DNA from 3 places in the Peribacillus sp. QJM3NY_7 genome. Region 2 is predicted to be linked to each of the others. Evidence: a T-box and tRNA genes for the amino acid it is inferred to sense, from the RefSeq annotation. Region 2 holds a T-box; the other regions hold tRNA genes.

Region 1 (2,230 bases), 1.3 Mb from region 2:
GTTTTAATCCGCGTCTCCGGACAACAGGAGGACGATACTTGCTCCGTTCACACAATATAGAAATAAATAAGAAGTATCTTGATGAACGCGGTGTGGAAGAAATGATTGGAATCATTAAGCATGAATTGTGCCATTACCATCTGCACATCGAGAAGAAGGGGTACCAGCATCGTGATGCGGACTTTAAGCATTTACTCAAAAAAGTGGGGGCACCGAGATTTTGCGAGCCGCTGCCATCTAACCAATTAAAGAAAAAGATGAATACAATTCAATATAAATGTGAAGACTGTCAGCAGGTATATATAAGAAAAAAACGAATCGACACTACCCGTTTCGTTTGTGGTAAATGTCGTGGAACACTGATTTACCAAGGGTTTAAGGAGAAAAAAACAAAAAAATAAAAAAACACAAAAGAACTCTTGACTTTAGGTTGCAACCTCTTTATAATCATAAGAGTCGACAAGATAACAACTTGTCCTTAACGAAAAACACTAAGGTCCTTGAGCGTGAAAAAGGAACCCAATTTTCATTATTCCGCAGTAGCTCAGTGGTAGAGCATTCGGCTGTTAACCGAACGGTCGTAGGTTCGAGTCCTACCTGCGGAGCCATTTTTTTGGGGAAGTACTCAAGAGGCTGAAGAGGCGCCCCTGCTAAGGGTGTAGGTCGCGTAAGCGGCGCGAGGGTTCAAATCCCTCCTTCTCCGCCAGTTACATATTTTTATATCAAGGCCCATTGGTCAAGCGGTTAAGACACCGCCCTTTCACGGCGGTAACACGGGTTCGAATCCCGTATGGGTCACTTTCTTATGCACAATCAAATACTGGTCCCGTGGTGTAGCGGTTAACATGCCTGCCTGTCACGCAGGAGATCGCGGGTTCGATTCCCGTCGGGACCGCCATTTTTTTAAAAAAACACTTGCCAAATAAATATTATCGTGATATAATATTATCCTGGCTGTTAATTAGCATTTAATTATTGGGCTATAGCCAAGCGGTAAGGCAACGGATTTTGATTCCGTCATGCGAAGGTTCGATCCCTTCTAGCCCAGCCATTTTTATTTAGAGCCATTAGCTCAGTTGGTAGAGCATCTGACTTTTAATCAGAGGGTCGAAGGTTCGAATCCTTCATGGCTCACCATTTATTTTCGCGGGTGTGGCGGAATTGGCAGACGCACCAGACTTAGGATCTGGCGCCGCAAGGCGTGGGGGTTCAAGTCCCTTCACCCGCACTGATATTTTTCTTCTTGACATCAAGTTGAAAAGGTGTTAAACTTACAAAGTCGCTTTCGCGGTCGTGGCGGAATGGCAGACGCGCTAGGTTGAGGGCCTAGTGGGGGAAACCCCGTGGAGGTTCGACTCCTCTCGGCCGCACCAATAACATCATAGAAATTAGCGCCCGTAGCTCAATTGGATAGAGCATCTGACTACGAATCAGAAGGTTGTAGGTTCGACTCCCGCCGGGCGCACCATATTTTACGGGAAGTAGCTCAGCTTGGTAGAGCACTTGGTTTGGGACCAAGGGGTCGCAGGTTCGAATCCTGTCTTCCCGACCATTCTTTCTTTCTGAAAATACTTTAAAATTAAATGCGGGTGTAGTTTAGTGGTAAAACCTCAGCCTTCCAAGCTGATGATGAGAGTTCGATTCTCTTCACCCGCTCCATTATTGCTCTTTGAAAACTGAACAAAACAAAGCGCCAACGTTAAATTTTAAGTGAGCACACACTATCAAAAAAGCAAATGAGCAAGTCAAACATTTCTTCGGAGAGTTTGATCCTGGCTCAGGACGAACGCTGGCGGCGTGCCTAATACATGCAAGTCGAGCGAATCGATGGGAGCTTGCTCCCTGAGATTAGCGGCGGACGGGTGAGTAACACGTGGGCAACCTGCCTATAAGACTGGGATAACTTCGGGAAACCGGAGCTAATACCGGATACGTTCTTTTCTCGCATGAGAGAAGATGGAAAGACGGTTTACGCTGTCACTTATAGATGGGCCCGCGGCGCATTAGCTAGTTGGTGAGGTAATGGCTCACCAAGGCGACGATGCGTAGCCGACCTGAGAGGGTGATCGGCCACACTGGGACTGAGACACGGCCCAGACTCCTACGGGAGGCAGCAGTAGGGAATCTTCCGCAATGGACGAAAGTCTGACGGAGCAACGCCGCGTGAACGAAGAAGGCCTTCGGGTCGTAAAGTTCTGTTGTTAGGGAAGAACAAGTACCAGAGTAACTG
Region 2 (2,230 bases):
TCCACTCAAGTGAAATCTGAACTGTAACGTTCATGTATCATTCCAGACTCCCTTAATAATCCTCGGATTTGGGGAGTCTTTGTTTCATATAAGGAACTCGATAAAGGAGAGAACTTAAAAATGATTCGAATTGTCATTGCAGAAAATCAGCAAATGCTATTAGAGGCAATAAGTTCTCTACTCAATCTTGAAGAAGATATAGAAATTGTCGGGCAAGCCAGTAACGGAGAAGAAGCGATGGCTCTTGTACACCAATTACGGCCTGATGTGTGTATCATGGATATGGAGATGCCTGTAATGAGCGGACTCGAGGCAGCGGAAGCATTAAGGTCATTTGAATGCAAAGTGGTCATTTTAACGACATTTCGAAGGACTGGTTATTTTCAACTCGCATTAAAGGCTGATGTAAGTGGTTATTTATTGAAGGATAACCCGGGTGAAGAGTTAGCCTGCTCGATTCGCAGCATAATGGATGGCAAGCGAATATACTCCCCAGAGCTTATTGATGGGCCTTCCAGCCATAATGGCCGGGAAATGGGAGTGTTAGGGCTGTTAGCCGATGGTCCATCCAATATTGAGCCGTCCAATCAAAGCGGCACAATTGGGACAGTACGGAAGTATTTTACGACGATCAAGGATAAAATGAAGTTACCGGCTGGTTAGGATTTGTTTCTTAAATTGTGTTGACACGTTTTTTTAAATTGTGTACGATGGATTAAATCATAATATTGAAAATTCTGTGATGAAGAGAGTAGTTCATTTGGAAATGGAAAGCGAGTTAGGGATGGTGGGAGCCTAATGCAGGTCGGATGAATGAAGCGCACTTTGGAGAAATTTCTTGAAACGTTCAGTAGGGAATATCGGGGAGTCACCTCGTTAACAATGGAAAGTGGCCGCAATTTGTGGCAACTAGAGTGGTACCACGGGAATTCATGCTCTCGTCTCTTATTTAGAGGCGGGGGCTTTTTTGTTTAGGAGGGAAAATGACGATGAATAAACCAATTGCAGAATTGATTTCAACTGCTTTGAACAATGAAATGCCAGCAAGTGAAATAGAAAAATTAATGGAAAAGCCAAAAATGATGGAGTTAGGTGATGTCGCCTTTCCGTGCTTTACTCTTGCGAAAAAATTCAAAAAATCGCCTCAGGTGATTGCGTCGGAAATAGCCCAACAATTAAACAGTACGTTGATCCAAGAAGTGAACGTAGTGGGAGGTTATCTGAATATCTTCTTCAATCAACAGATGGTGACGGAAAACGTGCTGCAAACGATATTAAGGGAAAAGGATCAGTATGGTTCGATACAGACTGAACAGGGAAATGTCGTGATTGATTATTCCTCCCCGAATATTGCCAAGCCTTTTTCCATGGGACACTTACGTTCAACGGTCATAGGGAATGCACTGGCCAACATTGCCGAAAAAAATGGCTACAATGCAGTTCGTATCAATCATTTAGGAGATTGGGGCACGCAATTCGGTAAGTTGATTGTCGCGTATAAGCTGTGGGGAGATAAAGAGGCAATCGAAGCTTCTCCGATTCAGGAATTATTGAAAATCTATGTGAAGTTCCATGAAAGAGCAGAAACCGATGAATCATTGAATGAACAAGCACGCGCAAGCTTCAAGTCGCTTGAAGACGGGGACGAGGAAGCACTGGCATTGTGGAAATGGTTCAGGGATGCGTCGTTAAAAGAATTCGAGACGATTTATGATTTATTGGGCATCCGTTTTGATTCCTATGCCGGTGAAGCATTTTACAATGACAAAATGGATGCGGTTGTCGGGGAACTAAAAGAAAAAGGCCTGCTTGCCCTTTCAGAAGGTGCCTATGTCGTGCAATTGGAAGATATGCCGCCTTGTTTGATTACGAAAACCGATGGTGCGACACTTTATGCCACACGTGATTTAGCTGCTGCCATGTATCGCAAAAAACAGTATGAGGCAAAGAAAACATTTTATGTGGTCGGAAATGAACAATCCCTGCACTTTAAACAACTCTTTAACGTCATTGAAAAAATGGGGTATGAGTGGTCAAAAGACTTACAGCACGTAGCATTTGGCATGATGCTAAAAGACGGTAAGAAAATGTCGACCCGTAAAGGGAAAGTTGTGCTGCTTGCGGATGTATTGGCAGAGGCGATTGAAACTGCAAAGCGCAATATTGAAGAAAAAAATCAAGCGCTTGAACAGAAAGAACTGGTTGCAAGACAAGTCGGTGTCGGAGCGGT
Region 3 (2,230 bases), 400 kb from region 2:
AGGCATAGCTGGGTAGCTACGTGCGGACGGGATAAGTGCTGAAAGCATCTAAGCATGAAGCCCCCCTCAAGATGAGATTTCCCATGGCGCAAGCTAGTAAGATCCCTGAAAGATGATCAGGTTGATAGGTCAGAGGTGGAAGCATGGTGACATGTGGAGCTGACTGATACTAATAGATCGAGGACTTAACCAACGCTTTTTAAAAAATGAAATACCTTCTTATTATCTAGTTTTGAAGGAATGAAAATTTCTTCTTGCATTTTCTCAAAAAGACGTTATAATAATATATGTCTTGAAAAAATGTTAACATTGTTTGGTGACGATAGCGAAGAGGTCACACCCGTTCCCATTCCGAACACGGCAGTTAAGCTCTTCAGCGCCGATGGTAGTTGGGGGTTTCCCCCTGTGAGAGTAGGACGTCGCCAAGCAGGTTTCATATGGAGGATTAGCTCAGCTGGGAGAGCATCTGCCTTACAAGCAGAGGGTCGGCGGTTCGATCCCGTCATCCTCCACCATTTTACACCTGCCGGTGTAGCTCAACTGGTAGAGCAACTGACTTGTAATCAGTAGGTTGGGGGTTCAAGTCCTCTTGCCGGCACCACTTTTTAAGATAGTACAAGCACGAGCCATTAGCTCAGTTGGTAGAGCATCTGACTTTTAATCAGAGGGTCGAAGGTTCGAATCCTTCATGGCTCACCATTTATATGCGGGTGTGGCGGAATTGGCAGACGCACCAGACTTAGGATCTGGCGCCGCAAGGCGTGGGGGTTCAAGTCCCTTCACCCGCATCTTTCATGCGGAAGTAGTTCAGTGGTAGAATACAACCTTGCCAAGGTTGGGGTCGCGGGTTCGAATCCCGTCTTCCGCTCCACTTTTCGTATGTGCCGGGGTGGCGGAACTGGCAGACGCACAGGACTTAAAATCCTGCGGTAGGTGACTACCGTACCGGTTCGATTCCGGTCCTCGGCACCATCATAAATATGCGCCCGTAGCTCAATTGGATAGAGCATCTGACTACGAATCAGAAGGTTGTAGGTTCGACTCCCGCCGGGCGCACCATGTTTTTATTGCGGGAAGTAGCTCAGCTTGGTAGAGCACTTGGTTTGGGACCAAGGGGTCGCAGGTTCGAATCCTGTCTTCCCGACCACGTGATTTTTAATGAATGGGGCCTTAGCTCAGCTGGGAGAGCGCCTGCCTTGCACGCAGGAGGTCAGCGGTTCGATCCCGCTAGGCTCCACCATTTTTCAATCAGAAACTTATATTATATTGGCGGTGTAGCTCAGCTGGCTAGAGCGTACGGTTCATACCCGTGAGGTCGGGGGTTCGATCCCCTCCGCCGCTACCAATAAATATAAGGACCTTTAGCTCAGCTGGTTAGAGCAGACGGCTCATAACCGTCCGGTCGTAGGTTCGAGTCCTACAAGGTCCACCATATTCATTTTTTTAAGCCGTGGAGGTATACCCAAGTTCGGCTGAAGGGATCGGTCTTGAAAACCGACAGGGGAGTCAAATCCCGCGGGGGTTCGAATCCCTCTACCTCCTCCATTTTTTCTAAAAGCAGCAAGTTGTTTTAAAACAACCTTACATAAAGGATGCATGCAAAACAATATTCACGAAAACTTGATGCTAATCGTTTCATTATTACCGTCGCGGGGTGGAGCAGTCCGGTAGCTCGTCGGGCTCATAACCCGAAGGTCGCAGGTTCAAATCCTGTCCCCGCAATTATTAGGTCCCGTGGTGTAGCGGTTAACATGCCTGCCTGTCACGCAGGAGATCGCGGGTTCGATTCCCGTCGGGACCGCCATTATTTAAATTGAATACATATGTGGCTCAGTAGCTCAGTCGGTAGAGCAAAGGACTGAAAATCCTTGTGTCGGCGGTTCGATTCCGTCCTGAGCCACCATATTTTACAAAATTACGGCGATTGTGGCGAAGTGGTTAACGCACCTGATTGTGGTTCAGGCATTCGTGGGTTCGATTCCCATCAGTCGCCCCATTTCGCGGGTGTAGTTTAGTGGTAAAACCTCAGCCTTCCAAGCTGATGATGAGGGTTCGATTCCCTTCACCCGCTCCAAATATGGGCCTATAGCTCAGCTGGTTAGAGCGCACGCCTGATAAGCGTGAGGTCGATGGTTCGAGTCCATTTAGGCCCACCATATTCATATTGTTCCGCAGTAGCTCAGTGGTAGAGCATTCGGCTGTTAACCGAACGGTCGTAGGTTCGAGTCCT

What was found. The T-box of region 2 lies ahead of argS (arginine--tRNA ligase). A T-box ahead of a tRNA ligase gene usually reads a tRNA of that ligase, here a tRNA-Arg.
Region 1: it encodes a tRNA-Arg, which carries the amino acid that the T-box ahead of argS (arginine--tRNA ligase) is inferred to sense. The anticodon was not compared.
Region 3: it encodes a tRNA-Arg, which carries the amino acid that the T-box ahead of argS (arginine--tRNA ligase) is inferred to sense. The anticodon was not compared.

The regions. Positions count from the first base shown of each region.
Region 1 is NZ_CM149663.1:291,791-294,020, forward strand. It holds gene AC0VX1_RS01530 (SprT family protein) at 1-401, shown strand, start outside; tRNA gene AC0VX1_RS01535 (tRNA-Asn) at 534-608, shown strand; tRNA gene AC0VX1_RS01540 (tRNA-Ser) at 616-706, shown strand; tRNA gene AC0VX1_RS01545 (tRNA-Glu) at 727-798, shown strand; tRNA gene AC0VX1_RS01550 (tRNA-Asp) at 823-898, shown strand; tRNA gene AC0VX1_RS01555 (tRNA-Gln) at 977-1,051, shown strand; tRNA gene AC0VX1_RS01560 (tRNA-Lys) at 1,062-1,137, shown strand; tRNA gene AC0VX1_RS01565 (tRNA-Leu) at 1,147-1,228, shown strand; tRNA gene AC0VX1_RS01570 (tRNA-Leu) at 1,288-1,373, shown strand; tRNA gene AC0VX1_RS01575 (tRNA-Arg) at 1,392-1,468, shown strand; tRNA gene AC0VX1_RS01580 (tRNA-Pro) at 1,476-1,552, shown strand; tRNA gene AC0VX1_RS01585 (tRNA-Gly) at 1,586-1,659, shown strand; rRNA gene AC0VX1_RS01590 (16S ribosomal RNA) at 1,755-2,230, shown strand, end outside.
Region 2 is NZ_CM149663.1:4,544,999-4,547,228, reverse strand. It holds gene desA (Delta(5) desaturase DesA) at 1-27, shown strand, start outside; gene AC0VX1_RS21810 (response regulator) at 121-663, shown strand; T-box leader at 731-949, shown strand; gene argS (arginine--tRNA ligase) at 984-2,230, shown strand, end outside.
Region 3 is NZ_CM149663.1:4,943,987-4,946,216, reverse strand. It holds rRNA gene AC0VX1_RS23925 (23S ribosomal RNA) at 1-193, shown strand, start outside; rRNA gene rrf (5S ribosomal RNA) at 313-428, shown strand; tRNA gene AC0VX1_RS23915 (tRNA-Val) at 440-515, shown strand; tRNA gene AC0VX1_RS23910 (tRNA-Thr) at 526-601, shown strand; tRNA gene AC0VX1_RS23905 (tRNA-Lys) at 624-699, shown strand; tRNA gene AC0VX1_RS23900 (tRNA-Leu) at 707-788, shown strand; tRNA gene AC0VX1_RS23895 (tRNA-Gly) at 797-871, shown strand; tRNA gene AC0VX1_RS23890 (tRNA-Leu) at 884-972, shown strand; tRNA gene AC0VX1_RS23885 (tRNA-Arg) at 983-1,059, shown strand; tRNA gene AC0VX1_RS23880 (tRNA-Pro) at 1,071-1,147, shown strand; tRNA gene AC0VX1_RS23875 (tRNA-Ala) at 1,165-1,240, shown strand; tRNA gene AC0VX1_RS23870 (tRNA-Met) at 1,269-1,345, shown strand; tRNA gene AC0VX1_RS23865 (tRNA-Ile) at 1,356-1,432, shown strand; tRNA gene AC0VX1_RS23860 (tRNA-Ser) at 1,453-1,545, shown strand; tRNA gene AC0VX1_RS23855 (tRNA-Met) at 1,649-1,722, shown strand; tRNA gene AC0VX1_RS23850 (tRNA-Asp) at 1,729-1,804, shown strand; tRNA gene AC0VX1_RS23845 (tRNA-Phe) at 1,828-1,903, shown strand; tRNA gene AC0VX1_RS23840 (tRNA-His) at 1,921-1,996, shown strand; tRNA gene AC0VX1_RS23835 (tRNA-Gly) at 2,001-2,074, shown strand; tRNA gene AC0VX1_RS23830 (tRNA-Ile) at 2,080-2,156, shown strand; tRNA gene AC0VX1_RS23825 (tRNA-Asn) at 2,169-2,230, shown strand, end outside.